Regions from separate parts of the Streptomyces sp. NPDC088400 genome, predicted to be linked through region 1. Evidence: predicted binding sites of a transcription regulator. Region 1 holds the regulator's gene; the other holds the start of a gene.
What was found. Region 1 encodes HrcA, which represses chaperone genes, less so after heat shock. Its sites were predicted from a motif close to TTNGCACTCNGNNNNNCNGAGTGCNAA; they were not measured.
Positions count from the first base shown of each region.

Region 1 (15,812 bases):
GATCGCGGTCTTGAGCGACGACTTGACAGCCTTGTTGCGCAGGCGTGCCTTCTCGTTGGTCTTGTTCCGCTTGATCTGGGACTTGATGTTCGCCACGTTGAATGCCTTTTCAGCTTTGATGACTCGATAAACGCTGTCTGAGCTCGCCCCGTACCGAAGACGGCACGCGACGCAGCTGTTCAGGCTACCAGCGCCCCTCCTGCCGTCCCAAACCCGGCGCAGTCCCCCACCCGTGGGACGATGGAGCCTACGTATCGCTCCGAGTCGACCCGAGACGAGACGCCGCGCGTCTCAAGAATCAGGACCCTGCGTGCCCGCGACCCCTATCCACGTGCCCGAGCCGAGCCGTACGGACCCGGCGCTGCTCCGCAACTTCTGCATCATCGCGCACATCGACCACGGCAAGTCGACGCTCGCCGACCGGATGCTCCAGCTGACCGGAGTGGTCGACCAGCGGCAGATGCGCGCTCAGTACCTCGACCGGATGGACATCGAGCGCGAGCGCGGCATCACGATCAAGTCCCAGGCGGTCCGGCTGCCCTGGGCCCCCAACACGGGTGAGGACGAGGGCACGACCCATGTCCTCAACATGATCGACACGCCGGGCCACGTGGACTTCACCTACGAGGTGTCCCGTTCGCTCGCCGCCTGCGAAGGCACCGTCCTCCTGGTGGACGCCGCCCAGGGCATCGAGGCGCAGACCCTCGCCAACCTGTACCTGGCGATGGAGAACGATCTCGCCATCGTCCCGGTGCTGAACAAGATCGACCTGCCGGCCGCGCAGCCCGAGAAGTTCTCCGAGGAGCTGGCGAACCTCATCGGCTGCCAGCCGGAGGATGTGCTCAAGGTCTCGGCGAAGACCGGTGTCGGCGTGGACGCCCTGCTCGACAGGGTGGTCAGGGACGTTCCGCCGCCGGTCGGTGTCAAGGACGCGCCCGCCCGCGCGATGATCTTCGACTCCGTCTACGACTCCTACCGCGGTGTCGTGACGTACGTCCGTGTCGTCGACGGCCAGCTCAACAAGCGTGAGCGGATCCGGATGATGTCGACCGGCGCCACCCACGAGCTGCTGGAGATCGGTGTCTCCTCCCCGGAGATGACCCCGTCCGACGGCATCGGCGTCGGTGAGGTCGGCTACATCATCACCGGCGTGAAGGACGTCCGTCAGTCCAAGGTCGGTGACACGATCACCACCCTCAGCAAGGGGGCGACCGAGGCGCTCGGCGGCTACAAGGACCCCAAGCCGATGGTGTTCTCCGGCCTCTATCCGCTGGACGGCTCGGACTACCCGGAGCTGCGCGACGCCCTCGACAAGCTCCAGCTCAACGACGCGGCGCTGGTCTACGAGCCCGAGACGTCCGCGGCCCTCGGCTTCGGCTTCCGCGTGGGCTTCCTCGGGCTGCTGCACCTCGACGTCATCCGGGAGCGCCTGGAGCGCGAGTTCGGCCTCGAACTGATCGCCACCGCCCCCAACGTGGTCTACCGCGTGCTGATGGAGGACGGCAAGGAGCACACGGTCACCAACCCGAGCGAGTTCCCCGAGGGGAAGATCGACTCGGTGCACGAGCCGGTCGTGCGGGCCACGATCCTCGCCCCGAGCGAGTTCATCGGCTCGATCATGGAGCTGTGCCAGAGCCGCCGCGGCACGCTGCTGGGCATGGACTACCTCTCCGAGGACCGGGTCGAGATCCGCTACACCCTCCCCCTCGCCGAGATCGTCTTCGACTTCTTCGACCAGCTGAAGTCCAAGACCCGGGGCTACGCCTCGCTCGACTACGAGCCCACCGGCGAGCAGACCGCCCACCTCGTCAAGGTCGACATCCTGCTGCACGGCGACAAGGTGGACGCCTTCTCCGCCATCACGCACCGGGACCAGGCCTACGCGTACGGCGTACGGCTCGTAGCCAAGCTGCGCGAGCTGATCCCGCGCCAGGCCTTCGAGGTGCCCATCCAGGCCGCCATCGGCTCCCGGGTGATCGCCCGGGAGACGATCCGCGCCATCCGTAAGGACGTCCTCGCCAAGTGCTACGGCGGTGACATCTCCCGGAAGCGGAAGCTGCTGGAGAAGCAGAAGGAAGGCAAGAAGCGGATGAAGATGGTCGGCAGCGTGGAGGTCCCGCAGGAGGCCTTCATCGCGGTGCTGTCCAGCGACGATTCCGGCGGCAAGGCGAAGAAGTAGGTACGACGAAGCAGGAAGTACGTACGCCGAAGCAGGAAGTACGTTCGACGTTGCAGGACGTGGAAGCGGTACGAGGAAGTAGGACGAAGGCTGGGTGACGTGGTCGTCCGGTATCCGGTGGGCCCCCGCGCTGTGGCGTGGGGGCCACTGTGGTTCTTGCGGCGGATTCGTCGTGAAGAGGCACCACACTTCCTCTTACGCGCCGGGCGGGTGGCCTCTACTCTGATCACGGATCCACGGTTACTCGCCAGTTAGTTACTCGTCAGTCACACAATCAGTCAGTCAGTTAAGCAGCGCTGCCGCTGGCCCGGAGGATGTCGTGAGCGACACACAGAACCTGATCGACAACCGGCCGCCCTCCGTGGCGACCCTCTTCACCGAGCGAGTGGCGGCCACGCCGGACGCGGAGGCCTACCGCTACCCCGTAGCGGGCGGCCGGAGCGGTCAGGGCGGCCGGAGCGGTCCCGACGAGTGGCGTTCCCTGAGCTGGAGCGAGGCCGCCGAGCGTGTGTACGCCGTGGCCGCCGGCCTGATCGAGTTGGGCGTACGGCCCGAGGAGCGTGTCGCGCTCGCCTCCGCCACCCGCGTCGAGTGGATCCTCGTCGACCTCGGGGTGATGTGCGCGGGCGCCGCCACCACCACGGTCTATCCCTCGACCAACACCGAGGAGTCCGCGTTCATCCTCGCCGACTCGGACAGCCGTGTACTGATCGCGGAGGACGCCGCCCAGGTGGCCAAGGCGCGGGAGCGCCGGGCCGAGCTGCCGCACCTCGCCCATGTCGTCGTGATCGACGCCGCCGACGCGCTGCCCGCCGAGGGCGACCCGGAGGGCTGGGTGCTCTCCCTGGCCGATCTGGAGGAGCGCGGCACGGAGTACCTGGCCAAGAACCCGCAGGCGGTCAAGGAGCGGCTCGCCGCCATCACCCCCACGCAGCTCGCCACCCTGATCTACACCTCGGGCACCACCGGCCGCCCCAAGGGCGTACGCCTGGCGCACGACAGCTGGTCGTACATGGCCACGGCCATCGCGACGACCGGTCTGGTCACCGCGGACGACGTGCAGTACCTGTGGCTGCCGCTCGCCCATGTCTTCGGCAAGGTGCTGACCTCCGGGCAGATCGCGGTCGGGCATGTCACCGCCGTGGACGGGCGCGTCGACAAGATCATCGAGAATCTGCCGGTGGTCCGGCCGACCTATATGGCGGCCGTGCCGCGGATCTTCGAGAAGGTCTACAACGGGGTCGCCGCCAAGGCACGGGCCGGCGGCGCGGCCAAGTACAAGATCTTCCAGTGGGCGGCCGGGGTCGCCCGCGAGCACGCGAAGGCGGCCCAGGACAACTTCCGCCGTACGGGCACGAAGTCCGTGCCGTTCGCCCTCGAGGCCAAGCACCGGGTCGCCGACGCGCTCGTCTACTCCAAGCTGCGTGAGGCGTTCGGCGGCCGGCTGCGCGCCGCGATCTCCGGGTCCGCCGCGCTCGCGCCCGACATCGGCTACTTCTTCTCCGGCGCCGGAATCCACATCCTGGAGGGCTACGGCCTGACCGAGACCAGCGCGGCCAGCTTCGTCAACCCGGGCGAGGCGTACCGCACCGGTACGGTCGGCAAGCCGCTGCCCGGCACCGAGGTACGGATCGCCGACGACGGTGAGATCCTGCTGCGCGGCCCGGGGGTCATGGCCGGATATCACGGGCTGCCGGAGAAGACGGCGGAAGTCCTGGAGTCCGACGGCTGGTTCCACACCGGGGACATCGGGGAGCTGTCGGCGGACGGCTATCTGCGGATCACCGACCGCAAGAAGGACCTGATCAAGACGTCGGGCGGCAAATACATCGCACCGGCCGAGGTCGAGGGGCAGTTCAAGGCGGTGTGCCCGTTCGTCTCCAACATCCTGGTGCACGGCGCGGACCGTAACTTCTGTACGGCGCTGATCGCGCTCGACGAACCGGCCATCCTCGGCTGGGCCGCCGAGAACGGCATGGCGGGCAGGCCGTACGCCGACGTGGTGGCCTCCGCGCAGACCGAGCGGCTGATCGACGGCTATGTGAAGCGCCTCAACGAGGGACTTCAGCGCTGGCAGACCATCAAGAAGTTCCGGTTGCTGCCCCGCGATCTGGACATCGAGCACGGCGAGCTGACGCCCAGCCTCAAGCTCAAGAGGCCGGTCGTGGAGCGGGAGTACAAGGACCTGATCGAGGAGATGTACGAGGGCACGCGGGAGAGCTGAGCCGCACGGCGCGGAGCGGAAGCGGGGCCACCGGGCACGCGGTGTCCGGTCGGGGGCCACCGGCATACGAACGCAGGCAGCTGGCATACGAACGCAGGCCGTCGGCGTACGGTCGCGGGCCACTGGCGTACGGTCGCGGGCCACTGGCGTACGGGCGCCGGGTGCGGGCCGACGTGACGCCGCCTATCTGTCCCGCTCGCGCCGTAGCTCGCCCAAGGTGTCCTCGATCCGGGCCAGTTGCCGCCCCACGAGAGTGAGATCGTTCGGGACGTCGCGCCGTAACGTCTCCTCGATCACCGCCAACCGGCCCGCGATCTCACCCAGATGCTCCTCCTCCCGCGCCAGCATCCGCTCCAGCTGGCGGTTCTTGCGGTGCAGGTCGAGGAAGACGCTGACCTTGGCGCGCAGCATCCACGGGTCGAAGGGCTTGGTCAGGAAGTCCGCCGCGCCCGAGGCGTACCCCCGGAACGCGTAACCGCTGTCGGATTCGGGCCCGTTCAGGAAGATGATCGGGATGTCCTTGCTCCGGTCCAGCCGCTTGATCCGGGCCGCGGTCTCGAATCCGTCCATACCGGGCATGCGCACGTCCAGCAGGATCACCGCGAACGGCTGCCGCAGCAGCGCCCCCACCGCCTCCTCGCCCGAACGGGCCCGTACGAGCGGCTCGTCCAGCGAGGCCAGTACCGCTTCCAGCGCGGCGAGATTGTCCTCCATGTCATCGACGAGAAGGATGCTCGCGCGCTCCGTGGTGGCTGTTGTCCCGCTCATCCCGTCTCCTTGTCCGGCCCCGACTTTCGGCCAGCGAGGCAAGAATGCTCCGTCCGGGGCGGAACCGCACGTCCTTCCCCGCGTTTGGGACCGTGTCGTACGTGGCGGCGTGTTCCGTACGTCCGCACCCCACCCACGGCGGCGGCCCTACCACCAAACCTTGGTCAATATCTGCCAACTTCCATGACTCGGCGCATATGGGCGCGGTCTGTCTGTCACTCTGTCGGGATCGTAAGCGGCACAACGCCAGAACCGGATCAGGAGCCGCAGTGGGGCCCATTCCGATCCCGCGCGAATCCCTTCACCGTCCGGCACCCACGGTGCCGTCACGCGGGGACGCGCGGTCCACATCACGTACCAGCCTGCCGGGCAACCCGCTCGCACCGTCCGCCGCACGCCGCTTCATCCGCGCGGCGCTGGCGGACTGGACCAGCCTCGGGCTGCTCACGACCTGCACCTTCTGCCAGGCGGACGAGAGCTGCCCACCAGGGAGACACAGCACCGATCTGCTCGCGGACGACGCCGTACTGATCGTCGACGAGCTCGTCACCAACGCGGTGGTGCACGCGGGGACCACCGTCGAACTGCTCTGCCGTCTGGAAGCCCCCTCGGCGGGCGTCTCCGGGGAGGAGGACGAGCCGGCCGCACTCGTCCTCGAAGTCTCGGACCACCACCCGTCACGCGCCATACAGAGCGACGCCCGGGAGCAGGAGCCCGGACGGGAAGACGGGCAGTCGCCGGGGCGGGAACCGTCCTCCGGGCTGCCCGAGTACGGCAGGGGGCTGCACGTCGTCACCGCCCTCGCCGAACGCTGGGGCATCACCTACCGCGCCGGGCTCAAGACCGTATGGGCGCGCCTGCCGCTCGAAGGGCGGGACACGGGGCCGGTGCGGGGGACCGAACCGGTACTGCGCCGCGGGTTGCGCGCCGCCGAGATCCTTGCGCCCGCGTACGCGTCCCGGCGCACCGTGCGCGACGATCCGGACTGGGCCGGCCGAGGCGCCCTCTCCTTCCTCGCCGAGGCCTCGGAACTGCTCGCCGGGCAGCTCGACGAGGACCTGGTCGCGGCGCTCGCCGGGCAGCTGCTGGTGCCGAGGCTGGCGGAGTGGTGCGCGGTCTGGCTGGACGGCGAGGGCGCCCAGACGGGCGCCGCGCCCCGGCTCGCCCGGGTCTGGCACGCGGACGAGTCGCGGCTGGAGCGGCTGCGCGCGGTCCTGGAGAAGGAGCCGCCGCGGCTGCCGGACCCGCCGCGCGGGGTGGCGGTACGGGTGCCGTGGCCGGGAAGCTCGGGCGTGATGTCCGACGCCGGGGCCCGAGTGGTCGGTACGGATGACAGCGATACGGATGACAGTGCTACGGACGGCGGCGTGGCTCTCGCCTGCCGGCTGGTCGCGAACGGACGCGTGCTCGGCACGCTGCTGCTCGGCAGGCCGGGCCAGAGCAGCGTCGCCGACGAAGTCACCGTCCTCGTCGAGGACTTCGCGCGACGCATCGCCCTCGCCATCGGCGCCGCCCGCCGCTACACCCGGCAGGCCACCATCAGCCGCGTCCTGCAACGCGGACTGCTGCCCAGCCAGGTCGCGCGGATTCCGGGCGTCGCCAGCTCGCTGGTGTACGAGCCGAGTGACGAGGGGCTAGCCGGCGGCGACTTCTACGACGTCTTCCCGTGCCCGCCCGGCGACCGCTGGTGCTTCATGCTCGGCGACGTCCAGGGCAGCGGCCCCGAGGCCGCCGTCGTCACCGGCCTGGCCCGCCCCTGGCTGCGGCTGCTGGCCCGCGAGGGCTACCGCGTCGGCGCCGTCCTCGACCGCCTCAACCGGCTGCTCCTCGACGACGCCACGGAGGCCGCCGAATCCGCGTCCCTGATGGTCGCCGCGGCGGCCACCGGCCCCGGCTCCCTCCCCGGCCTGTCCTCGGGCACCGCGTCGGCGCCGTCCGAAGGCAGCCAGGCCCGGTTCCTGTCGCTGCTGTACGGAGAGCTGAGGCCGCTGCCGGGCGAGGGCGGCGGCGTACGGTGCACCCTCGCCAGCGCCGGCCATCCGCTGCCGCTGCTGCTGCGGCCCGACGGTACGGTCCGGCCCGCGGCGGAGCCACAGCTGCTGCTCGGGGTGGTCGAGCAGGTCGCTTACGAGAGCAGCACGTTCGACATGGAGCCCGGCGACACCCTGCTCTGCGTCACCGACGGCGTCACGGAGCGCCGCTCCGGTCCGCGGATGCTCGATGACGGCGACGGCCTCGCGCGGGCCCTGGCGGGGTGCGTGGGTCTGACGGCGCAGGGCGTCGCGGAGCGCATACGGCGCGCTGTGCACGAGTTCGCGGAGACGCCGCCGGGGGACGATCTGGCGCTCCTGGTGTTCCAGGCCGAGTAGCCGCGCGAGGCGCGGGGCGGTGGGCGCGGCGGCGGGACGACGGCCCCGTACTACGTACGGGGCCGTCGTTTGCGTCCGGCCCCGTACGGCGCCGCCCATCGGTGGCGTACGAGGACACCCTCGGCGTACGGGACACTGGGGGCATGCCTTCCGCACTGCCCGACGGTGACCCCATGCCCGAGACCGGGGCCCTGCCCCGGCACGCCCTGACGGGTGCGGCGGACCGGCCTCTCGGCTTCTACCTGCATGTTCCGTACTGCGCGACCCGCTGCGGCTACTGCGACTTCAATACGTACACGGCCACCGAGCTGCGCGGTTCGGGCGGTGTGCTGGCCTCCCGCGACAACTACGCGCAGACACTGGCCGACGAGGTCCGGCTGGCCAGGAAGGTGCTGGGCGACGACCCGAGGCAGGTCCGTACGGTCTTCGTCGGCGGCGGTACCCCGACGCTGCTGGCCGCCGACGATCTCGTACGGATGCTCGGGACGATCCGCGACGAGTTCGGGCTGGCCGACGACGCCGAGATCACCACCGAGGCGAATCCGGAATCGGTGGATCCGGCGTATCTGGCGACCCTGCGGGAGGGCGGCTTCAATCGGATCTCCTTCGGGATGCAGAGCGCGAAGCAGCATGTGCTGAAAGTTCTGGACCGTACCCACACCCCCGGCCGGCCCGAGGCGTGCGTCGCGGAGGCCCGCGCGGCCGGCTTCGATCATGTGAACCTCGACCTGATCTACGGCACGCCGGGGGAGACCGACGCCGACTGGCGCGAGACGCTCGTGGCGGCGGTCGGCGCGGGTCCCGACCACGTCTCGGCGTACGCGCTGATCGTGGAGGAGGGCACCCAGCTGGCCCGGCGCATCCGGCGCGGCGAGGTCCCGATGACGGACGACGACGAGCACGCGGACCGGTACCTGATCGCGGACTCGGTGCTCGGGGAGGCGGGCTTCTCCTGGTACGAGGTGTCCAACTGGGCCACCTCGGAGGCCGCCCGCTGCCTGCACAACGAGCTGTACTGGCGCGGCGCGGACTGGTGGGGCGCGGGCCCCGGCGCCCACAGCCACGTCGGCGGGGTCCGCTGGTGGAACGTCAAACACCCCGGCGCGTACGCCTCGGCCCTGGCGGAGGGCCGCTCGCCGGGCGCGGGCCGCGAGATCCTCTCGGCGGAGGACCGCCGGGTGGAACGCATCCTGCTGGAGCTGCGCCTGTCCGACGGCTGCGAGCTGTCGCTGCTGGCCCCGGCGGGCCTCACGGCGGCCCGGCGAGCGGTCGGGGACGGCCTGCTGGCCCCGGAGTCCTTCGAGGCGGGCAGGGCGGTTCTGACGCTGCGGGGACGGCTGCTGGCGGACGCGGTGGTCAGGGACCTGGTGGACTGATCACTCGCCGGGGTGAATCCCCGCGGATCGCGGGTGCGTCTGCCTGGGCTGTTCCTAAGCTGCCGCCGACGGAACGGAAGCGGCGGAAAGCGGAGGCTCACGGAGATGACCGCTGTGGATGCGCGATCGACCACGCGCGCGGCCAGGATCTTCGAGGACATGGAGGTCCCCGAGGGCTACAAGGCGGAACTCCTCAGGGGCGACATCGTGATGGTGCCGGGGCAGGACCGGGTCCACAACGGGATCGTGGAGTCCGTGCAGGACCAGATCCCACGCAAGGACTGGGACCGTATGCAGACGCAGGACATCGCCATTCCGGGCGAGGCGAGTGAGCCCCAGCCCGATCTCGTGGTCCTTGAACTGGGCGCGGTGGAAGGCCCTGGACGGCTCATTCCGGCTTCGGCCGTGACCCTGTTGCTGGAGGTGGTCTCCAAGTCCAGCATCGACCGTGACCACGGCGTCAAGCGTTCCATGTACGCGGCGGGCCGGGTGCCCGCGTACCTGATCATCGACCCGATGGAGGCTCACTGCGTCCTGCTCACCGAGCCGACCGGCAGTGGTGAGGAGGCCGACTACCAGGTGGAGCGGACCACCAAGTTCGGCGACCCCATTCCCCTGGACGTGCTCGGGGTCGAACTGGACACGTCCGGATTCCAGACGCTTTCCCCGGTCAGTTGGCACCGCCGACGGTGACGAAGTCGATCAATTCCTCGACCCTGCCCAGCAGTTCGGGCCGCAGGTCCTTGTAGGAGCGGACCTGGGACAGGATGTCCTGCCACGCCGCCCCCGTGTTCTCCGGCCAGCCCAGCGCGCGGCACACGCCCGTCTTCCAGTCCTCGCCCCTCGGGACCGACGGCCACGCCCCGATGCCCACCGAGGACGGCTTCACCGCCTCCCACACGTCGATGTACGGGTGGCCCACCACCAGGACGTCCGGGCCCGTCACCTCCGCCGCGATGCGGAACTCCTTCGAGCCCGGCACCAGATGGTCGACCAGGACGCCCAGCCGGGCGTCCGGCGCGGGGGCGAACTCGGCGACGACGGCGGGGAGATCGTCGATGCCGCCCAGGTACTCCACGACCACGCCCTCGATGCGCAGGTCGTCGCCCCAGACCTTCTCGACCAGTTCCGCGTCGTGCCGGCCCTCGACGTAGATGCGGCCCGCCCGCGCCACCCGCGCGCGGGTCCCGGGGACGGCGACCGAGCCGGAGGCCGTACGGGCGGGCCGGGCCGGGCCGCCCGCCGTCGGGCGGACCAGCGTCACCACGCGCCCCTCCAGCAGGAAACCGCCCGGGATCAGCGGGAAGACCCGGTGCTTGCCGAAGCGGTCCTCCAGGGTGACCGTCGGACCCTCGGCGGTCTTCTCGCAGCGGATCACCGCACCGCAGAAGCCTGTTGACACCTCCTCGACCACCAGATCCGGCTCGGCGGGGATCTCGGGCGCGGGCGTGGACTTCTTCCACGGGGGCGTCAGATCGGGGCTGTAGCTGCGCATACGGAAGACGATAAGCGGATCGGGCCGGTACGGCTAAGAGGCTGTCCCACCAGGGTCCGACCCCTGCCGGAACGCCCCGCCGGAGCCGCTACACCCCGCCGAAACCCGCCGCCAGCGCGTCCCGTTGCGCCCGTACGAACGCCGCGTCCACCACCGCCCCGTGCCCCGGCACGTACAGCGCGTCCTCACCGCCCAGTGCCAGCAGCCGGTCCAGCGCCGCCGGCCAGTGCGCGGGGACCGCGTCGGGGCCGGCCTGGGGCTCGCCGGACTCCTCCACCAGATCGCCGCAGAAGACCACATCGGGGGAGCCGGTGCCGACGCCCGGCACCAGCGCCGCCAGATCGTGACCGGTGTGCCCCGGGCCGACGTTGGCCAACAGGACCTGACGGCCGCCCAGATCCACCGTCAGCTCCCCGGACACCGCGTGGCGCGGCAGGACCAGCACGTCGACCGCCTCGGCGGCCCGCGCGGCATCGACACCTTCCCGTACGGCGTCCTCGTACAGCGCCGACCGCCCGGCACCGCCCGGAGCCAGCAGTTCCGCCGTGCCGACCGCTCCGTACACCTCGACCCCGGAGAACGCCGCTGTGCCCAGCACATGGTCGAAGTGCGGGTGGCTCAGTGCGACATGTGTCACTCGACGGCCGCCGAGCAGCGACTGGGCCGCCGCCCGGATCGCGGCGCCCTCGCGGACCGTCGAGCCGGTGTCGTACAGGAGGGCCGCGCCGTCCCCCGCCACCAGCCCGGCCGTCGCGTCCCACCTGGGCAGTCGTCGCCGGCCCACCCCCGGGCTCAACCGCTCCCACCCGCACTCTTCCCAACGGACGTTCATGCGAGGACGCTATCCGCAACGACCAGCGTGATCGCGTATGAAACGGGCAGGTTGACCGCAGTAGACCCGCTTGACCACGGGTGATCGCGAACGGCCACGACGATCGCGGGACAGCGTGGTCGGCCGCCCTTGCCCGGGGCGTACCCGACGGCCGTACACTGGCCGGTGGAAGTACTGGCACTCACCGCGCGCGAGTGCCAGAGCAAGGGCCGGACCGGGACCGACGACGACAGCTGGAGGTGTGCGCGATGCTCAGCGAACGCAGACTCGAGGTGCTGCGCGCGATCGTCCAGGACTACGTCGGCACCGAGGAGCCCGTCGGCTCCAAGGCGCTCACCGAGCGGCACAAGCTCGGTGTCTCCCCGGCCACCGTCCGCAACGACATGGCGGTGCTGGAGGACGAGGGCTTCATCGCCCAGCCGCACACCAGCGCCGGGCGCATCCCGACCGACAAGGGCTACCGGCTCTTCGTCGACCGGCTGGCCGGGGTCAAGCCCCTGTCGCCGCCGGAGCGCCGCGCCATCCAGAATTTCCTGGACGGCGCCGTCGACCTCGACGATGTCGTGGGCCGTACGGTCCGGCTGCTCGCGCAGCTCACCCGGCAGGTCGCGGTCGTCCAGTACCCCTCGCTGACCCGCTCGACGGTGCGGCATGTGGAGTTGCTGGCGCTCGCCCCCGCCCGGCTGATGCTCGTGTTGATCACGGACACGGGACGGGTCGAGCAAAGGATGATCGACTGTCCCGCGCCGTTCGGCGAGACCTCGCTCGCGGATCTCCGGGCCCGGCTCAACAGCCGGATCGTGGGACGCCGTTTCGCGGACGTCCCGCCGCTGGTGCAGGACCTTCCCGATTCCTTCGAGCAGGAGGACCGGGGGACCGTGACAGCGGTCCTCGCGACCCTGCTCGAAACCCTGGTCGAGGAGACCGAGGAGCGGCTGATGATCGGCGGTACCGCCAACATCACCCGCTTCGGACACGATTTCCCTCTGACCATCCGGCCGGTGCTGGAGGCACTTGAGGAGCATGTGGTGCTCCTCAAGCTGCTCGGTGAGGCCAAGGACCCGGGCATGACCGTACGAATCGGGCACGAGAACGCCCATGAGGGACTCAACTCCACGTCCGTCGTCGCGGTCGGCTACGGTTCGGGAGACGAGGCAGTCGCCAAACTCGGCGTGGTCGGACCGACCCGCATGGACTACCCCGGAACGATGGGAGCGGTACGCGCAGTGGCACGTTACGTCGGACAGATCCTGGCGGAGTCGTAAGTGGCCACGGACTACTACGCCGTACTCGGCGTGCGCCGCGACGCATCCCAGGATGAGATCAAGAAGGCATTCCGGCGGCTCGCGCGCGAGCTGCATCCGGATGTGAATCCCGATCCGAAGACGCAAGAGCGCTTCAAGGAGATCAACGCCGCCTACGAGGTGTTGTCGGACCCGCAGAAGAAACAGGTCTACGACCTCGGCGGAGACCCGCTCTCCGGAGCCGGGGGCGGAGGCGGCGCGGGTGGCTTCGGCGCCGGCGGCTTCGGCAACTTCTCCGACATCATGGACGCGTTCTTCGGTACGGCGTCGCAGCGCGGCCCGCGGTCGCGGACGCGGCGCGGCCAGGACGCGATGATCCGGCTGGAGATCGACCTCAACGAGGCGGCCTTCGGCACGACCAAGGACATCCAGGTCGACACGGCCGTTGTCTGTACGACCTGTTCGGGCGAGGGTGCCGCTCCCGGCACCTCGGCGCAGACCTGCGACATGTGCCGCGGCCGTGGCGAGGTCTCGCAGGTCACCCGGTCCTTCCTGGGCCAGGTCATGACCTCGCGGCCGTGCCCGCAGTGCCAGGGCTTCGGCACGGTCGTACCGACGCCGTGCCCCGAGTGCGCGGGCGACGGTCGCATCCGGTCGCGTCGTACGCTCACGGTCAAGATCCCCGCGGGCGTCGACAACGGCACCCGCATCCAGCTCGCGGGCGAGGGCGAGGTCGGCCCCGGCGGCGGTCCCGCCGGTGACCTGTACGTCGAGATCCACGAGGTGCAGCACAGCACCTTCCAGCGGCGCGGCGACGATCTGCACTGCACGGTGACCATTCCGATGACGGCGGCCTCACTGGGCACGAAGTGCCCGCTGGAGACGCTGGACGGGGTGGAGGAGATCGACGTACGGCCGGGTACGCAGTCGGGGCAGTCGATCCCGCTGCACGGGCGTGGCATCACGCATCTGCGCGGTGGCGGCCGGGGCGACCTGATCGTGCACGTCGAGGTGATGACGCCGTCGAAGCTGGATCCGGAGCAGGAGAGGCTGCTGCGGGAGCTGGCGAAGCTGCGTGGTGAGGAACGGCCCACGGGGCAGTTCCAGCCGGGGCAGCAGGGTCTGTTCTCGCGGTTGAAGGACGCGTTCAACGGGCGGTAGGGCCTGTCCGGCGGATCTTCGCGGATCAGCCCGTGGCGTCTGGTGCCGTGCATCGCAAGGCGGAGGATCGTCCGCGTACTGGATGTACGTGGACGACTCCGACAACGCGGCGAGGTGCGGTGCCAGGCGTCGCGGGCCCGGGAAGATCCGCCGGACAGGCCCTGGGCCGCTCGTAGTTGGACGAAGTCGTTCGACCGATCGACCGATCGTGGGCCGCCGTCGATGGTCGGCGGCCCGCGCGTGAGGCAGACGCGTGCGAGCCGGGCGTCCAGGGGGCGGGAATCAGCCACCCAGATGCCCGTGCGTGTCGCCTCGCGCACGCCGTGTTCCCCGGCGCATGCCATACGTGGCACCGATTCGGACCTCTCACCGAGGACATGGCACGATGCCTCCATGTCCTCCGCACTGACCGATCTTTGCCGGTATCCGATCGTGCAGGCCCCCATGGCGGGCGGCGCTTCCTGCCCTCTGCTGGCCGCTGCCGTCTCCGAGGCCGGGGGTCTCGGGTTCCTCGCCGCCGGATACAAGACCGCGGACGGCATGTACGAAGAGGTCAAACAGCTGCGCGGGCTCACCGGCCGGCCGTTCGGCATCAATCTCTTCATGCCGCAGCCTCACTACGCCGACAACGCGGCCGTCGAGGTCTACCGGAACCAGCTCGCCGGTGAGGCCACCTGGTACGAGACACCGCTCGGCGACCCCCAGGCCGGACGGGACGACGGCTACGAGGCCAAGCTGGCCATACTGCTCGACGACCCGGTGCCGGTGGTCTCCTTCACCTTCGGCTGTCCGACCCGGACGGTTCTCGACGCGTTCGCCCACGCCGGTACCTTCACCGTGGTCACGGTGACCACCCCCGAGGAGGCCCAGACCGCTCAGTGGTCCGGCGCCGACGCGGTGTGCGTACAGGGCATCGAGGCCGGCGGACACCAGGGCACGCACCGCGACGACCCGGCCACCGACGGTGCGGGCATCGGGCTGCTCTCGCTGGTGTCCCAGGTCAGGGAGACCGTGCAGATCCCGGTCATCGCCGCCGGCGGGCTGATGCGCGGCGGGCAGATCGCGGCGGTGCTCGCGGCGGGCGCGGACGCGGCACAGCTCGGTACGGCGTTCCTGGTGTGCCCCGAGTCCGGGGCGAACGCGCTGCACAAGCAGGCCATGACCAACCCGCTGTTCGTACGGACCGAACTGACCCGGGCCTTCTCGGGCCGCCCCGCCCGCGGCCTCGTCAACCGCTTCATGCGCGAGCACGGCCCGTACGCCCCGCCCGCCTACCCCGAGGTCCACCACCTCACCTCCGGACTGCGCAAGGCCGCGGCCAAGGTGGGGGACGCGCAGGGCATGGCGCTCTGGGCGGGACAGGGCCACCGGATGGCGCGCGACCTGCCGGCCGGCCGGCTGGTCGAGGTCCTCGCGGGCGAACTCGACGCGACCCGGGCGTCGTTCATGCCGGGCCTCGGCAGCGCCTCGTGACCGCTCCGGTCTTCGTCGTAGGAGACGGCGGACCCGGCGCCCTGGCGGTGGGGACGGTCACGCTCGACGGCCCCGAAGGTCGGCACGCCGTCTCCGTACGGAGGTTGCGCGTCGGCGAGGAGGTCGTGCTGACGGACGGCGCGGGCACCGGCGCGTACGGAACGGTCGCGGCCGTCGAGGGCAAGGACCGGCTGGACGTCGAGGTCACGGAGGTGCGGACCGAGGAGGAGCCCTCGCCCCGGATCACCGTCGTCCAGGCCCTCCCCAAGGGCGACCGCGGGGAGTTGGCCGTCGAGACGATGACCGAGACCGGTGTCGACGCGATCGTGCCGTGGCAGGCCGCGCGCTGCGTCACCCAGTGGAAGGGCGACCGGGGCGCCAAGTCCCTGGCCAAATGGCGGGCCACGGCCCGGGAGGCGGGCAAGCAGTCGCGCCGGCTCCGCTTCCCCGAGGTCATGGACGCGCTGTCGGCCAAACAGGTCGCCGCGCTGCTCGCGGACGCCGACTTCGCGGCCGTACTGCACGAGGAGGGCAGCGAACCGCTGGCCACCGCGCCGCTCCCCGCCGAGGGCCGGATCGTGCTGGTCGTGGGCCCCGAAGGGGGCGTGTCCCCGGAGGAGTTGGCGGTCTTCGAGGCGGCGGGCGCGAAGCCGTACCGCCTCGGCCGCAGCGTGCTGCGCACCTCCACCGC
Region 1 is NZ_JBIVMZ010000004.1:52,510-68,321, forward strand. Features, by position in the region: gene rpsT (30S ribosomal protein S20) at 1-96, opposite strand, end outside; gene lepA (translation elongation factor 4) at 311-2,179, shown strand; gene ACIQD6_RS11525 (AMP-dependent synthetase/ligase) at 2,499-4,403, shown strand; gene ACIQD6_RS11530 (two-component system response regulator) at 4,587-5,171, opposite strand; gene ACIQD6_RS11535 (SpoIIE family protein phosphatase) at 5,441-7,540, shown strand; gene hemW (radical SAM family heme chaperone HemW) at 7,684-8,916, shown strand; gene ACIQD6_RS11545 (Uma2 family endonuclease) at 9,022-9,609, shown strand; gene ACIQD6_RS11550 (DUF3097 domain-containing protein) at 9,587-10,411, opposite strand; gene ACIQD6_RS11555 (MBL fold metallo-hydrolase) at 10,500-11,243, opposite strand; gene hrcA (heat-inducible transcriptional repressor HrcA) at 11,492-12,508, shown strand; gene dnaJ (molecular chaperone DnaJ) at 12,509-13,648, shown strand; gene ACIQD6_RS11570 (nitronate monooxygenase) at 14,042-15,121, shown strand; gene ACIQD6_RS11575 (16S rRNA (uracil(1498)-N(3))-methyltransferase) at 15,118-15,812, shown strand, end outside.

Region 2 (15,812 bases), on a different contig from region 1:
GTAGCGGTTCAGCAGATGCTCCACGCGGGCCACATGGATCCCGGTCCGCGCCGCCATCCCCGCGCGCGCGTTCCACAGCGCGTGGTAGCCCTCGGCGCCGACCAGCGGGACATCCTCCGTGACGCACTCCGCCACCCGCTGGTCGAGGCCGTGCACCGCCTCGTCCACCGCGTCCTTGGCCATCACGCGGTACGTCGTGTACTTGCCTCCGGCGACGACCACCATGCCGGGCACCGGGTGCGCGACCGTGTGCTCGCGCGACAGTTTGCTGGTCGCGTCCGACTCCCCGGCGAGCAGCGGGCGCAGGCCCGCGTACACCCCTTGCACGTCGTCCCGCGTCAGAGGGACGTGCAGCACCGAGTTCACATGCTCCAGCAGATAGTCGATATCGGCGCTGGAGGCCGCCGGGTGGGACTTGTCGAGGTCCCAGTCGGTGTCGGTGGTGCCGACGATCCAGTGGCGGCCCCAGGGGATGACGAACAGCACCGACTTCTCGGTCCGCAGGATCAGCCCGGTCGTGGAGTGGATCCGGTCCTTGGGCACCACCAGATGGATGCCCTTGGAGGCGCGGACGTGGAACTGCCCGCGCTCGGCGATCAGCGACTGGGTGTCGTCCGTCCACACCCCGGTCGCGTTGACCACCTGCCTGGCCCGGATCTCGTACTCCCCGCCGGCCTCCACGTCCCGCACGCGCGCGCCGACGACCCGCTCGCCCTCCCGCAGGAAGCCGACGACTCGCGCCCGCCCGGCCACCTGCGCGCCGTACGTCGCGGCCGTACGGACCAGGGTCGCCACATAACGCGCGTCGTCCATCTGCGCGTCGTAGTACTGCAACGCACCGACCAGCGCCTCCTTCCTCAGGCAGGGCGCCACCTTCAGCGCGTGCCGCCGCGACAGGTGGCGGTGCACGGGCAGTCCGCGCCCGTGCCCGGACGACACGGACATCGCGTCGTACAACGCGACGCCCGAGCCCGCGTAGAACCGCTCCCAGCCCTTGTGCCGCAGCGGGTACAGGAACGGCACCGGCTTCACCAGATGCGGCGCCAGCTTCTCCAGCAGCAGCCCCCGCTCCTTGAGGGCTTCCCGTACGAGCGCGAAGTCGAGCATCTCCAGATAGCGCAGGCCTCCATGGATCAGCTTGCTCGACCGGCTCGATGTGCCGGACGCCCAGTCGCGCGCCTCGACCAGCCCGGTCGCGAGTCCTCTGGTCACGGCGTCGAGCGCGGTCCCGGCTCCGACCACGCCCGCGCCCACGACCAGTACGTCCAGTTCACGCTCGGCCATCGCCGCGAGCGCCTGGACGCGCTCCGCGGGTCCCAGTGTCGCTGTCCTCACCGTTGCCTCCCGTCGTCCCCCGTGTGGTCGGGCTCACAGACTCGATTCTGTCCGCACCTCACGACTTCAGCCACTGCCTGTGGATAACACCCATCGCCCACCCGCATCGCACCCCTGCCCCACCGGCCCCGGAGCAGGGTCACGACGCCCGAAATCCGCGGAACGACCAGAACCTGGCGGAGCGACCGGGACCGACCCCAGCGACCCGAACCAGCGAGGTGACCAAAAAGCGACCAAACCGGTCAAAGATTGCCCCGATCCCCCGATAAACAGCCGTTCTCCGGCCACGTAATGCCGCATAACGGTCATATTTACGCCTAGTCTGACGGGGCGCGTGCTCATTCTGTCCACAGGGCTTGCGCTTCCTGTCCACTCCGGCTAAGGGAAGGACGGCCACCGCCATGCCAGCCGATCTCGCCGTCATCGGACTCGGCCATCTCGGCCTGCCCCTCGCCCAGGCCGCCGTAGCCGCCGGTATCGACACCATCGGCTTTGACACCGACCCGCGGCCCGTCGCGGAGCTGGCGGCCGGTCACACGCCGGTCGACGGCCCGCTCACCGCCGCCGACATCCGCCGGATGCTCTCGGGGGGCTTCCGGCCGACCACCAACCCGACCGACCTCGGCCGGGTCCGCACCGCCGTCATCTGCGCGCCCGCCCCCCTCGGCGCCGACCGCACCCCGGACCTGACCGCGATCGGTGACGCGGCCCGCGCGCTGGCCGCGCGGCTGCGCCCGCACACGACCGTGCTGCTGGAGTCCCCCGTGGCGCCCGGCACCACGGAAGGCTTCCTGCGGACCGTCCTGGAGGAGGGCTCGGGGCTCCGCGCGGGACGCGATTTCCATCTCGCGTACTCCCCCGGCCGGCTCGACCCCGGCAACCGCACCCACGGCCTCGCCAACACGCCCAAGGTCATCGGCGGCCTCACCCCCGCCTGCACCGAATCGGCCGCCGCCTTCTACGGACGCCTCACCGACAAAGTCGTCCGGGCCCGCGGCCCGCGCGAGGCCGAGACCGTCAAACTCCTCGAAACCAACTTCCGGCACGTCAACATCGCCCTGGTCAACGAGATGGCCGTGCTCTGCCACGACCTCGGCGTGGACCTGTGGGACGTCATCCGCTGCGCCGAGACCAAGCCCTTCGGCTTCCAGGCCTTCCGGCCGGGCCCCGGCGTCGGCGGCCACGGCGTACCGATGGATCCCAGCTATCTGCCGCACGCCGGCCGCACCCCGGGCCATCCGCTGCGCATGGTCGGCCTCGCCCAGGAGATCAACACGCGGATGCCGCAGTACGTCATCCAGCGCAGCGCCACCCTCCTCAACGAACACGGCAAGTCCGCGCGCGGCGCCCGGGTGCTGCTCCTCGGCGTCACGTACAAGCCGGACCTCGCCGACCAGGAGAGCTCACCGGCCACGGAGATCGCCTGCCGGCTGATGGAGCTGGGCGCGGCCGTCAGCTACCACGATCCGCACGTCCACGACTGGCGCGTACGCGACCTGCCCGTACCGCGCGCGGACTCCCTCTACGAGGCCGCCGCCCACGCGGACCTGACGGTGCTGCTCCAGCACCACCGGACGTATGACCTCCAGGGCCTGGCGGTCAAGGCCCAGCTGCTGCTGGACACCAGGGGCGCGACCCCGGCGGGCGCCGCGTACCGGCTCTGAGGCTCGGTACACAGCCGTAGCCGCCCACACGGGCGCGGCACACCGCCGTACACGCGCCCGTACGTACACACACAGCACTCACACGCGGCACGACAAGGTGCCCCGGACCGTCGTGCCAGGTCCGGGGCACCTCTCGCACCTTCGGAAAACGCCTTCGGAAAAACGCCTTCGAAAGAACGTCCTCGGAAGAACGCCTTCCTGAGGAAGCGCGGCGGAACGCTCAGCGGCGGTGCTGCGAGTCCGCCACCGTCACCTCGACGCGCTGGAACTCCTTGAGCTCGCTGTAGCCCGTCGTCGCCATGGCCCGCCGCAGCGCGCCGAAGAAGTTCATCGACCCGTCCGGAATGTGCGAGGGGCCCGTCAGGACCTCCTCCGTCGTCCCGACGATGCCCAGGTCGACCAGCTTGCCGCGCGGCACGTCCTCGTGGACCGCCTCCATGCCCCAGTGGCGGCCCTTGCCCGGCGCGTCCGTCGCCCGCGCCAGCGGGGAGCCGATCATCACCGAGTCCGCGCCGCACGCGATCGCCTTGGGGAGGTCGCCCGACCAGCCCACACCACCGTCCGCGATGACATGCACGTACCGGCCGCCGGACTCGTCCATGTAGTCCCGGCGGGCCGCCGCCACGTCCGCGACGGCGGTCGCCATCGGGACCTGGATGCCCAGCACATTGCGGGTGGTGTGCGCCGCGCCGCCACCGAAGCCGACCAGCACGCCCGCCGCGCCCGTACGCATCAGGTGCAGCGCCGCCGTGTACGTGGCGCAGCCGCCGACGATGACCGGAACGTCCAGTTCGTAGATGAACTGCTTCAGGTTCAACGGCTCGGCGGCACCGGAGACATGCTCGGCGGAGACCGTCGTACCGCGGATGACGAAGATGTCGACCCCGGCGTCCACCACGGCCTTGGAGAACTGCGCCGTGCGCTGCGGCGAGAGCGCGGCGGCCGTGACCACTCCCGAGTCCCGCACCTCCTTGATGCGCTGCCCGATCAGCTCTTCCTTGATCGGCTCGGCGTAGATCTCCTGGAGCCGGCGGTTGGCGCTCGCCTCGTCCAGCCCGGCGATCTCGTCGAGCAGCGGCTGCGGGTCCTCGTACCGGGTCCACAGGCCTTCCAGGTTCAGTACGCCCAGACCGCCCATCTCGCCGATACGGATCGCGGTCTGCGGGGAGACGACGGAGTCCATCGGGGCGGCCAGGAACGGCAGCTCGAACCGGTAGGCGTCGATCTGCCAGGCGATCGAGACCTCCTTCGGGTCCCGGGTGCGCCGGCTGGGGACGACGGCGATGTCGTCGAAGGCGTACGCCCTGCGGCCGCGCTTGCCGCGCCCGATCTCGATCTCAGTCACGATGTGTGGCCTTTCCCTCTACGTCTGCGTCCCAGTATCCCCGACGCCCCTACGCCTGATACCGCACGCCTGTTTGACCGTCGCAATACGCCCTGAGGGGCGGTCCCGGAATCCCGGGCCGCCCCTCACGGATACGCGCGCTCAGCCCCTGTTGTAGTTCGGTGCCTCGACCGTCATCTGGATGTCGTGCGGGTGGCTCTCCTTGAGGCCCGCCGAGGTGATCCGTACGAACCGGCCGCGCTCCTGGAGCTGCTGCACCGTCTGCCCGCCGACGTAGAACATCGACTGGCGCAGGCCACCGGTCAGCTGGTGGACGACCGAGGAGAGCGGACCGCGGTAGGGCACCTGGCCCTCGATTCCCTCGGGTACCAGCTTCTCGTCGGAGGCCACTCCCTCCTGGAAGTAGCGGTCCTTGGAGAACGAACGCTGGTCGCCACGGGTCTGCATCGCGCCCAGCGAGCCCATGCCGCGGTACGACTTGAACTGCTTGCCGTTGATGAAGAGCAGCTCGCCCGGCGACTCCTCGCAGCCCGCGAGCAGCGAGCCGAGCATCACCGTGTCCGCGCCGGCGACCAGGGCCTTCGCGATGTCGCCGCTGTACTGGAGACCTCCGTCACCGATGACCGGGACACCGGCCTCCTTGGCCGCGAGCGAGGCCTCGTAGATCGCGGTGACCTGGGGGACGCCGATACCGGCGACGACCCGGGTCGTACAGATGGAGCCGGGGCCGACACCGACCTTGATGCCGTCGACACCGGAGTCGATCAGCGCCTTCGCGCCGTCACGGGTGGCGATGTTGCCGCCGATGACATCCACGGTGGAGTTCGACTTGATCTTGGCGACCATGTCACCGACCAGCCGGGAGTGGCCGTGGGCGGTGTCGACGACGATGAAGTCGACGCCCGCCTCGATCAGTGCCTGGGCACGTTCGTACGCGTCGCCCGCGACACCGACGGCCGCGCCGACGAGCAGCCGCCCCTCGCCGTCCTTGGCCGCGTTCGGGTACTTCTCGGCCTTGACGAAGTCCTTGACCGTGATCAGGCCCTTGAGGACACCCGCGTCATCGACCAGCGGCAGCTTCTCGATCTTGTGACGACGCAGCAGCTCCATGGCGTCCACGCCGGAGATGCCGACCTTGCCGGTGACGAGCGGCATCGGGGTCATGACCTCGCGCACCTGGCGCGTACGGTCCGCCTCGAAGGCCATGTCGCGGTTGGTGACGATGCCGAGCAGCTTGCCGCCGCGGTCGGTGACCGGGACACCGCTGATACGGAACTTGGCGCAGAGCTGGTCGGCCTCGCCGAGCGTCGCGTCCGGGTGGACCGTGATCGGGTCGGTGACCATGCCGGACTCGGAGCGCTTCACGAGGTCGACCTGGTTGGCCTGGTCAGCGATGGAGAGATTGCGGTGCAGCACACCGGCGCCACCCTGCCGGGCCATGGCGATCGCCATCCGGGCCTCGGTGACCTTGTCCATCGCCGCGGAGAGCAGCGGGATGTTCACCCGCACGTTCTTGGAGATGCGTGAGGAGGTGTCGATGGCATCGGGCGCCATGTCCGACGCGCCCGGCAGCAGCAGCACGTCGTCGTATGTCAGCCCGAGCGTCGCGAATTTCTCGGGCACTCCGTCGACGTTTGCAGTCATGACACCTTCCCCAAATAGCCTTGATCGGTGCGGATGTCCATGCTAACGGGCTCTGCGAGCCCCTCATTCCATGAACAAGATCGCCTATCGGCTTTGTATGTTCGTACGTCGGATGGTCCCACGCCCGATGCGTGCCTCCCGCACGCCGGAGAGGTGCGGGACGAGCGGGAAAACCGTGGGCGCACGCCGGACACATGCCGGACGTTCGTATGCCGTTCGTACGTTGTTGACGCGCCGTACGTTCAGACGCCGCCGGCGCCGGGCTCGATGGTTCCGACGCCCGACGCCGACCGGGCTCACTGCTCGGCCAGTGCCCGCAGCCTGCTGAGCGCGCGGTGCTGGGCGACCCGTACCGCCCCCGGTGACATCCCCAGCATCTGGCCGGTCTCCTCCGCGGTCAGCCCGACGGCGACCCGCAGCACCAGCAGCTCGCGCTGGTTGTCCGGCAGGTTGGCCAGCAGTTTCTTGGCCCATTCCGCGTCGCTGCTGAGCAGCGCGCGCTCCTCCGGGCCGAGCGAGTCGTCCGGCCGCTCGGGCATCTCGTCGGACGGTACGGCCGTGGATCCCGGGTGCCGCATGGCGGCCCGCTGGAGATCGGCGACCTTGTGCCCGGCGATGGCGAAGACGAAGGCCTCGAACGGTCTGCCGGTGTCGCGGTACCGCGGAAGAGCCATCAGGACCGCGACACAGACTTCCTGCGCGAGGTCCTCCACAAAGTGGCGAGCATCACCGGGCAGCCGGCTCAGCCTCGTACGGCAGTAGCGCAGCGCGAGCGGATGAACACGGGCCAGAAGGTCGTGCGTGGCCTGTTCGTCGCCGTCGACGGCACGGTGAACGAGCGCACCAATCACCGTGGTCTCGTCATCGCGCATCGGTCCATGGTGCCTTGGCGTCTGCTGATCGGTGGCACCGCGTCCATAGTTGTGCACCGAAGCGTTATGAGCGGGTGCGGCAGAACTCATCCCCTGCGCCCTCCCCTCGCGCTCGTCCGACTCGTCCCCGAGGAACTCCACACCCTCAAGGATGCGGCATCGCGCGGGAAACGGGTGCGTACGGGCGTACGTTGCCCGGCGGGTCTACGTTTTCCCCGCCCACCCGGACCCTTTCGGACCTGACAGCAGGCGGGGAGTTAGGGCCTGTCGCCTCAGCGGACCAGGCCCCAGCGGAAGCCGAGCGCCACCGCGTGCGCGCGGTCCGAGGCGCCGAGCTTCTTGAAGAGGCGCCGGGCGTGCGTCTTGACCGTGTCCTCGGAGAGGAACAGCTCACGGCCGATCTCCGCGTTGGAACGGCCATGGCTCATGCCTTCGAGCACCTGGATCTCGCGCGCGGTGAGCGTGGGCGCGGCGCCCATCTCGGCCGAGCGGAGACGGCGCGGGGCGAGCCGCCAGGTCGGGTCGGCGAGCGCCTGAGTGACGGTCGCGCGCAACTCGGCACGCGAGGCGTCCTTGTGCAGATAACCGCGGGCACCGGCGGCGACCGCGAGAGCGACTCCGTCCAGATCCTCCGCGACCGTGAGCATGATGATCCGGGCGCCGGGATCGGCCGAGAGCAGTCGGCGGACCGTCTCGACACCGCCGAGGCCCGGCATGCGTACGTCCATCAGAATCAGGTCGGAACGATCGGCGCCCCAGCGGCGGAGGACTTCCTCGCCGTTGGCCGCGGTCGTCACGCGCTCGACACCGGGCACGGTCGCGACCGCGCGGCGGAGCGCCTCTCGGGCAAGCGGGGAGTCGTCGCAGACGAGGACGGATGTCATGACCGTCCTCCGCAGCTGATGCGCGTCACCTTGAGCCTCCAGGCAGGGTACATATCGTCATCTGTGCGATTGACGCTCTCGGACATGCGCCCGATCGCTCATTCTCTCAACCGCCTCGCACACTCAACGATGGTCACTCGAAAGAGTTACGGGTCGGACGACCCAATTCAGCACTCCCTGTGAGGGGTCACCTACAGAGGAGAGCAGCCCGGGTCATCCGGGCCCGCATCTAGAGCTATGCCCCATTTAGCGGTTTTTCTTCACTTTTCCTGGTGTCTATGGCTACATTCGCAATGAGTCATATTTACATCTACTTGGATAGTAGATGTACCGTCGTCAGCACCGGTGCGGGTTGTGCGCCGGGCTCGTACCCGGCGTCCAAGCGGCCCGTATCCGCCTCAGCACGGTTTCAAGGGGACATGAGCAATGGCAGATTTCTCCCGCCTTCCCGGACCGAACGCAGATCTGTGGGACTGGCAGCTCCTGGCGGCGTGCCGTGGTGTCGACAGCTCGCTCTTCTTCCACCCGGAGGGGGAAAGGGGCGCGGCACGAAGCGCGCGCGAGAACTCGGCGAAAGAGGTGTGCATGCGGTGCCCGGTTCGCGCGGAGTGCGCGGCGCACGCGCTGGCGGTGCGGGAGCCGTACGGCGTGTGGGGCGGGCTGACGGAGGACGAGCGCGAAGAGCTGATGGGACGGGCGCGCACCAGGCTGATCACGGCGTCCGCGTCATCGTCGGCGCCGACCTCCACGTCCGGCATGAGCCCGGGCGGTGGCCCAGGGGGCCGTACGAGCGGTTGACCGCGAACAACCGATATCGGCAGAAACGTTCCTGCACGTTCCTGTGATCCCGCCCCGAGGCGCACTCGTATGCCCGGCATCGACCGGCCACAGAGACACCGACCGGCCGCGGAGTCAGCGTGCGGCGGCGAGGACCAGCTGATCCAGCGTGGCCGCCACCGCCGGGACCTGCGCCAGGTCCGGCAGGGTGAGCGCGACGATTTCCCGCTGGACCGACGGCTCGACCGTGAGCGCACGGACGCCTTCGGTGCGCACCGACTCCATCGCCAGCTCCGGCAGCACCGCCACCCCGAGACCCGCCGCGACCAGGCCGATGACGGCCGGATAGTCGTCTGTCGCGAAGTCGATCCGGGGCGTGAACCCCGCTTCCTCACAGGCGTCGACCAGTTGCTTGCGGCAGCGCGGACAGCCCGCGATCCACGGCTCGGCGGCCAGATCGCCGATCGCGACCGTCCCGGCGTCCGCGAGCCGGTGGCCCTCGGGAACCAGACCGACGAGCCGGTCCACCAGCAACGGGCGTACGACCAGGTCGTCCCACTCCGCGGCGGAGCCGCCGTACCGGAACGCCAGCGCCACATCGCAGTCACCGTCCCGCAGCATCTCCGCCGAACTCGGCGGCTCGGCCTCGACGAGCGAGACCCTGGTGCCGGGATGGGCCGCGCGCAGGGCGGCCAGCGCGGTGGGGACGAGGGTGGAGCTGCCGCTGGGGAAGGACACCAGCCTGACCCGGCCGGCCCTCAGCCCCGCGATGGCCGCGATCTCCTCCTCGGCGGCGGTGAGCCCGGCGAGGATTCCCGTCGCGTGCCGTACGAGCACCTCACCGGCCTGTGTCAGTCGCATCTCGCGGCCGGTACGGACGATCAGCGGGGTGCCCGTGGAGGATTCGAGTGCCTTCATCTGCTGACTGACGGCCGGCTGGGTGCAGCCCAGCTCGCGCGCGGCCGCCGAGAAGGAGCCGGTGGCGGCCACGGTGCGCAGAACACGGAGATGACGGGCTTCGATCACCCGACGACTATAAGCGATTCTTTGGGGCATGACTAAATAGCAGGCACACTCTTTGAGGCGGAGGGGGTGGAGTTGAGTGCGATGGAAGCGGGGGCCGGGTGAGTTGCTGTCAGAGGCGGGACGAAAGTGGCGGATCGGCTCTGGCGTGGAGCTGTGCGCGGTGATGCCCGGGTACGGGCCGTCCACCCCTCGCGCACGGACGTCGGGCGTCTCGGCACAGGCACTAACGTGCCCGTATGACGACTGCTTTGATTACGGGCTCGACGGCGGGGATCGGCGCCGCCTTCGCGCGGCGGCTGGCCGCGGACGGGCACAACCTCGTGCTGGTGGCGCGCGACACCGAGCGTTTGCGGGAACAGGCCACGGAGTTGCACGACCTGCATGGCATCGAGGCCGAGGTGCTGACCGCCGATCTCTCCACCGACAGCGGGATCGCTTCGGTGGAGGACCGGCTCTCGGATCGCAGACACGCGGTCGATCTGCTGGTCAACAACGCGGGGTTCGGCAACAAGGGCCGCTTCCTCGACGTCCCGATGGCCGACGAGTTGACGATGCTGAAGGTGCACTGCGAGGCGGTGCTGCGACTGACGTCGGCGGCGGTCCCCGGAATGAAGGCACGGGGGCGGGGCGGCATCGTGAATGTGGCGTCGGTGGCCGCGTTCCTGCCACGCGGGACGTATGGCGCGTCGAAGGCCTGGGTCGTGCAGTTCAGCCAGGGCGCGAGCCGCGACCTGGCCGGGACGGGGGTGCGGCTGATGGCGCTGTGCCCCGGTTTCGTGCGGACCGAGTTCCACGAGCGGGCCGGGATGGGCACCGACAGCATCCCGGGCTGGATGTGGCTGGACGCGGACAAGCTGGTGACGGCCGCGCTGGCGGACCTGGCACGCGGCAAGACCGTGTCCGTACCGGATCCGCGGTACAAGGCGCTGATGGGAGCGGTGAAGCTGGCCCCGCGCGGGCTGCTCGGCGGGCTCACGTCGAAGACGGGGCGCAAGTACGGCCCGCAGTAACGGCTCCGGCGGCCGAGGCGGATCCCTCCACCCGGTCCCGTCGGTTCGGTCAGCCTCGCCTGTTCGATCGGTTGCGTCAGTCGTGTCGGTTCCGTCAGTCATGTCGGTTCCGTCAGTCGTGTCGGTTCCGTCGATTCCGTCGGGAAGTCGCGCCCCGGACCTTTCGCGGCGTCCTGCTCAAGGGCTGCCGGTACATCGCTCGGTCACGCGTGGCGAACACCGAGGCCCGGCGCCCCCTCGAAGGGGGTACCGGGCCTCGGATGTTCAGCTGTGCGAGCTGTGCGCGAGCCAGGTGTCAGGCCTCAGTGGCTGTGACCGTGGCCGCCGTGACCCGCCTCGGCCTCGTCGTCCGCCGGCTTCTCGACGACCAGGGTCTCGGTCGTGAGCAGCAGCGAGGCGATGGACGCGGCGTTCTCCAGCGCGGAGCGCGTGACCTTGACCGGGTCGATGACGCCGGCCTTCACCAGGTCGACGTACTCGCCGGTCGCGGCGTTGAAGCCGTGGCCCTTGTCCTGCTCCGCCACCTTCGAGGTGATGACGTAGCCCTCGAGGCCGGCGTTCTCGGCGATCCAGCGCAGCGGCTCGACAACGGCGCGGCGGACGACCGCGACACCGGTGGCCTCGTCGCCCTCCTTGCCGAGGTTGCCCTCGAGCACCTTGGCGGCGTGCACCAGAGCGGAGCCACCACCGGAGACGATGCCCTCCTCGACCGCGGCGCGGGTCGCGGAGATGGCGTCCTCCAGGCGGTGCTTCTTCTCCTTCAGCTCCACCTCGGTGGCGGCGCCGACCCGGATCACGCACACGCCGCCGGCCAGCTTCGCGAGGCGCTCCTGGAGCTTCTCGCGGTCCCAGTCGGAGTCCGTGGACTCGATCTCGGCCTTGATCTGGTTGACGCGGCCGGTGACGTCGGCGGAGTTGCCGCCGCCGTCGACGATGGTCGTGTCGTCCTTGGTGATGGTGACGCGGCGGGCGGAGCCCAGCACGTCCAGACCGGCCTGGTCGAGCTTGAGGCCGACCTCCTCGGCGATGACGGTCGCGCCCGTGAGGGTGGCGATGTCGCCGAGCATGGCCTTGCGGCGGTCACCGAAGCCGGGGGCCTTCACCGCGACCGCGTTGAAGGTGCCACGGATCTTGTTGACGACGAGGGTGGAGAGCGCCTCGCCCTCGACGTCCTCGGCGATGATCAGCAGCGGCTTGGAGCCACCCGACTGGATGACCTTCTCCAGCAGCGGGAGCAGGTCCTGGATGGAGCCGATCTTGCCCTGGTGGATCAGGATGTACGGGTCGTCGAGGACGGCCTCCATACGCTCCTGGTCGGACACCATGTACGGGGACAGGTAGCCCTTGTCGAAGGCCATGCCCTCGGTGAAGTCCAGCTCCAGACCGAAGGTGTTGGACTCCTCGACGGTGATGACACCGTCCTTGCCGACCTTGTCCATCGCCTCGGCGATGAGCTCGCCGACCTGCTGGTCCTGCGCGGAGAGCGCGGCCACGGCGGCGATGTCGGACTTGTCGTCGATCGGGCGGGCGGTCGCGAGGAGTTCCTCGGACACGGCCTTGACCGCGGCGTCGATGCCCTTCTTCAGGGCGGCCGGGGAAGCACCCGCGGCGACGTTGCGCAGGCCCTCGCGGACCAGCGCCTGGGCCAGCACGGTGGCGGTGGTGGTGCCGTCACCCGCGATGTCGTTGGTCTTGGTCGCCACCTCCTTCACCAGCTGGGCGCCCAGGTTCTCGTACGGGTCGTCGATCTCGACCTCGCGGGCGATCGTGACACCGTCGTTGGTGATGGTCGGGGCGCCGAACTTCTTGTCGATGACGACGTTGCGGCCCTTGGGGCCGATCGTCACCTTCACCGTGTCGGCAAGCTTGTTGACGCCGCGCTCGAGGGCGCGACGGGCGTCCTCGTCGAACTTCAGGATCTTCGCCATGGGAGCTTCTGTGTCCTCTCGTTGCGATCATCGGCCGTACCTGGCGGTCGCGATCGCTCAAATGAACTGCGCCCCTGTCCGCCCGGCTGTCGCAGGGGGGCCAGGGGCGCAGTTCAAAAGCAAACTATGGGTGCGGAGTGTCCCGGGGTGCGCCCCGGGATTCCGCCCTACTTCTCGATGATCGCGAGCACGTCGCGAGCCGAGAGGACGAGGTACTCCTCGCCGCTGTACTTGACTTCAGTGCCGCCGTACTTGCTGTACAGAACGACGTCGCCGACGGAAACGTCGAGCGGAAGCCGCTCGCCGTTCTCGAAACGGCCCGGGCCCACAGCCAGGACGACGCCCTCCTGGGGCTTCTCCTTGGCGGTGTCCGGGATGACCAGGCCAGAGGCCGTGGTCTGCTCGGCGTCGAGCGGCTGGACCACAATGCGGTCCTCGAGCGGCTTGATGGCAACCTTGGTGCTGGCGGTCGTCACGATCCGACCTCCCCCTTCGGAGATCTCACGGGGTTAACTGTCTCAGGGTGGCGACCAGGTCGATCCGTCGTCGCGGGTGCCGGATCTGCCAGTCGCGCATTTGGCACTCTCCAGTGGGGAGTGCCAGGCCTGACACTATGACCGCGATTAGCACTCGGTCAAGCGGAGTGCCAATTATCGCCGCGTGGCGGCTCGTTTCGATGCCGGTGCGGCGGTTCGTTCTCGCTACGGGAACGCGACGCGGGAGCCGAGGGTTCCGTACGGGAGTACGTGGGCGGGCGGGGCGCTCACCAGCGGCGAGCAGGGCCCGCGCGTGGTTTCGCGTGGTTCACGGGGAGCGTTCCGTGAGGCCGCGCTCCCGACGATCGCGCTCCTGACGGTCACAGTCCTCGCGCGGCTGTCCCCCGCGCGGCAGCCGGACCGTGCGGGCGGGTGGCCCCGACGCCGCGAGCCGCACGGAGCCCGCCCTGCCCCGGGGCGCCACCGAAGGCATGACCGAGGCCGGGGCAGGGGCGCGCAGGACCGGGGCGTGCGCGGGCGGGAGCGGCTCGTGAGGGGGTGCGGCCGGGGCGTGTGGGGACGAAGCAGGGGCGTGGGGGCTCATTCCTTGCGCCGCCTTGCGGCCGAGCCGTTCGATGGGGTCCACCGACTGCGCGCAGCCGGCGGTGAGGAACGCACCGGCTGCCAGCACTCCGGCCAGCAGCCGGTGCGCGGGTCTCATACGTAGTCCTCCAGCTTGGCCACGGCGTAACCCTTGTCCGTGATCACCTTCATCACCTGCCGGATCATGTCGGGCATGGTGCCCTTCCAGTCCTCGCGCCCCCGGAAGTGCGTGAGGATGATGTCGCCCGGGTGCATGTCCCGGTCCCACTCACGCCACTCCATGTGATCGGGGAATGCCTCGGACGCCCAGATCGGTGCGGCCTTGATGCCGCACGCCTTCGCGGCGCGCAGCGTGTCGGCGTTGTAATTGCCGTACGGCGGACGGAAGAGCACGGGGCGCTTGCCGTACTGCTTCTGCAGCTTGTCCTGCTGGCCGCAGATCTCCTGCTTCTGCTCGTCGTACGAAAGGCCGGGCATGTAGGGGTGGTTGAGGGTGTGATTGTTGAGCGTGACGCCACGGTCCTGCATCTTCTTGAAGTAGGCGTAGTTGTCGTTGATGACGTAGTCGCTGAGGAACGCGGTGTACGGGAGCTTCAGCTCGCTCATCATCCGCAACAGTTCGGGGTCCTTCTCCGAGCCGTCGTCGATCGTCAGGAAGACGACCCTGTCCTTGACGGGGACGGTGGTGAAGATCGGCGGCAGATCCTCGCCGCCCTCGACCTCGAAGCCGTCGCGCGTGGTGATCTCCGGCTTGACGGCGGGGGGCGGGGGCGCGGCGAGAGGTGTGGCGGTGAGCCCCCACTTCTTGGCCGCGACGGCGCGTGCGGCCTGCGTACGGCGCACTTCCTCGGCGTACGCGGCACGGGCCCCGGCCGAGCCGGGCTTGTGCGCCTCCGGCGCCCCATGCCCCTCCTTGCCGTGTTTCCCGTGGTGCCCCTGCTGTCCCCCGTGCCCCTCCTCCCCCTCCCGTCCGGCTGCGGACTTGGCGGGTTCGGCGGACCCGGACGTGGCCCCCGAAGCGGACCCGGACGCGGACCCGGACGCGGCCGGTTCGCCCGTCTCCGCAGCGCACCCGGAGCCGAGGGCGGCGGCCAGCAGTACGGCCAGGACGGTACGGCCGGGCCTGCCCCGCAGCACCGTCACCTTTGTCATCATTTCTTCCTTTTGTCGTACTAGTTGCATGGCGCCGCATCCTGTCAGCGCACAGCCCGCTCTCCCGGACGACACCGCCGTCCGACGCGCACCATCCCTCGGCTGGCCCACAATGGGCCGGGTGACCGACCGCTCCCCCTCCCCCCACCTCGAACCGCTGCTCTCCGCCGAGGGCCAGGCACTCCTCGCCGAGCTGCGTGACCACGACCCGGCCCACGAGCTCACCCTCGCCACCCGGCTACGCCGCGAGCACCCGGCCGAGCTGGTCTCGGCGGCGCTGGCGCAGGCGCGACTGCGGCAGCGCGGAGTGGCGAAGTTCGGCGCGGCGGACGCGTATCGCATGTACTTCACGCCGAACGGCGTCGAGCAGGCCACCCGCAGCACCGTCGCCGCCTACCGGGCCGCCCGGTTCCGCGCCATCGCCCCCACCCCGCCGGGCCCGGACTCCGGGCCTCACTCCGGGCAGGGCGCAGGAAAGAGCTCAGGAACGGACGCGGGAACGGACGCGGGAACGGCGGTGAGCGTCACGGACCTCTGCTGCGGTATCGGCGGCGACGCGATCGAGCTGGCCCGCGCGGGTTTCGCCGTATCTGCCGTCGATCTCGACCCGCTGACCTGCGAGATCGCCCTGGCCAATGTGCGGACACTGGCCCCTGACAGTCCGCCCATGACCGTGACCTGCGCGGACGTACGGGAGTACGACCTGGAGCCGGGCGCGGAGGACGAGGCCACCGGCCCCCGGGCCCTGTTCATCGACCCCGCGCGGCGCGGCGGCCGAGGAAGGATCTTCGATCCGGAGGCGTACTCACCGCCGCTGTCCTGGGCGATCGACGCCGTACGCCGGGCAGGTCTGGGCGCGGTCAAGATCGCGCCCGGCATTCCGCACGAACTGATCCCGGACGACTTCGAGGCCGAGTGGATCTCGGACGGCGGCGATGTCAAAGAGGCCGTCCTCTGGCACGACCGGGACCAGGGCGGAGACCGGGACCGGGACCGAGACCGAGACCGGGCGGAAACCCCACGAAACGGCCTGCGGAACGACTCCCGCAATCCGGAGAATGCCGTCGTCCCCGGCATCCGCCGCGCCACCCTCCTG
Region 2 is NZ_JBIVMZ010000001.1:196,597-212,408, reverse strand. Features, by position in the region: gene ACIQD6_RS01090 (glycerol-3-phosphate dehydrogenase/oxidase) at 1-1,335, opposite strand, end outside; gene ACIQD6_RS01085 (nucleotide sugar dehydrogenase) at 1,737-2,999, shown strand; gene ACIQD6_RS01080 (GuaB3 family IMP dehydrogenase-related protein) at 3,220-4,344, opposite strand; gene guaB (IMP dehydrogenase) at 4,486-5,988, opposite strand; gene ACIQD6_RS01070 (sigma-70 family RNA polymerase sigma factor) at 6,285-6,860, opposite strand; gene ACIQD6_RS01065 (response regulator transcription factor) at 7,133-7,744, opposite strand; gene ACIQD6_RS01060 (WhiB family transcriptional regulator) at 8,171-8,542, shown strand; gene ACIQD6_RS01055 (LysR family transcriptional regulator) at 8,657-9,547, opposite strand; gene ACIQD6_RS01050 (SDR family NAD(P)-dependent oxidoreductase) at 9,784-10,557, shown strand; gene groL (chaperonin GroEL) at 10,860-12,485, opposite strand; gene groES (co-chaperone GroES) at 12,653-12,961, opposite strand; gene ACIQD6_RS01035 (hypothetical protein) at 13,290-13,682, opposite strand; gene ACIQD6_RS01030 (polysaccharide deacetylase family protein) at 13,679-14,746, opposite strand; gene ACIQD6_RS01025 (SAM-dependent methyltransferase) at 14,829-15,812, shown strand, end outside.
Region 2: a site for HrcA is predicted at 13,109-13,135, ahead of groES (co-chaperone GroES). Genes of this name have one in related genera too.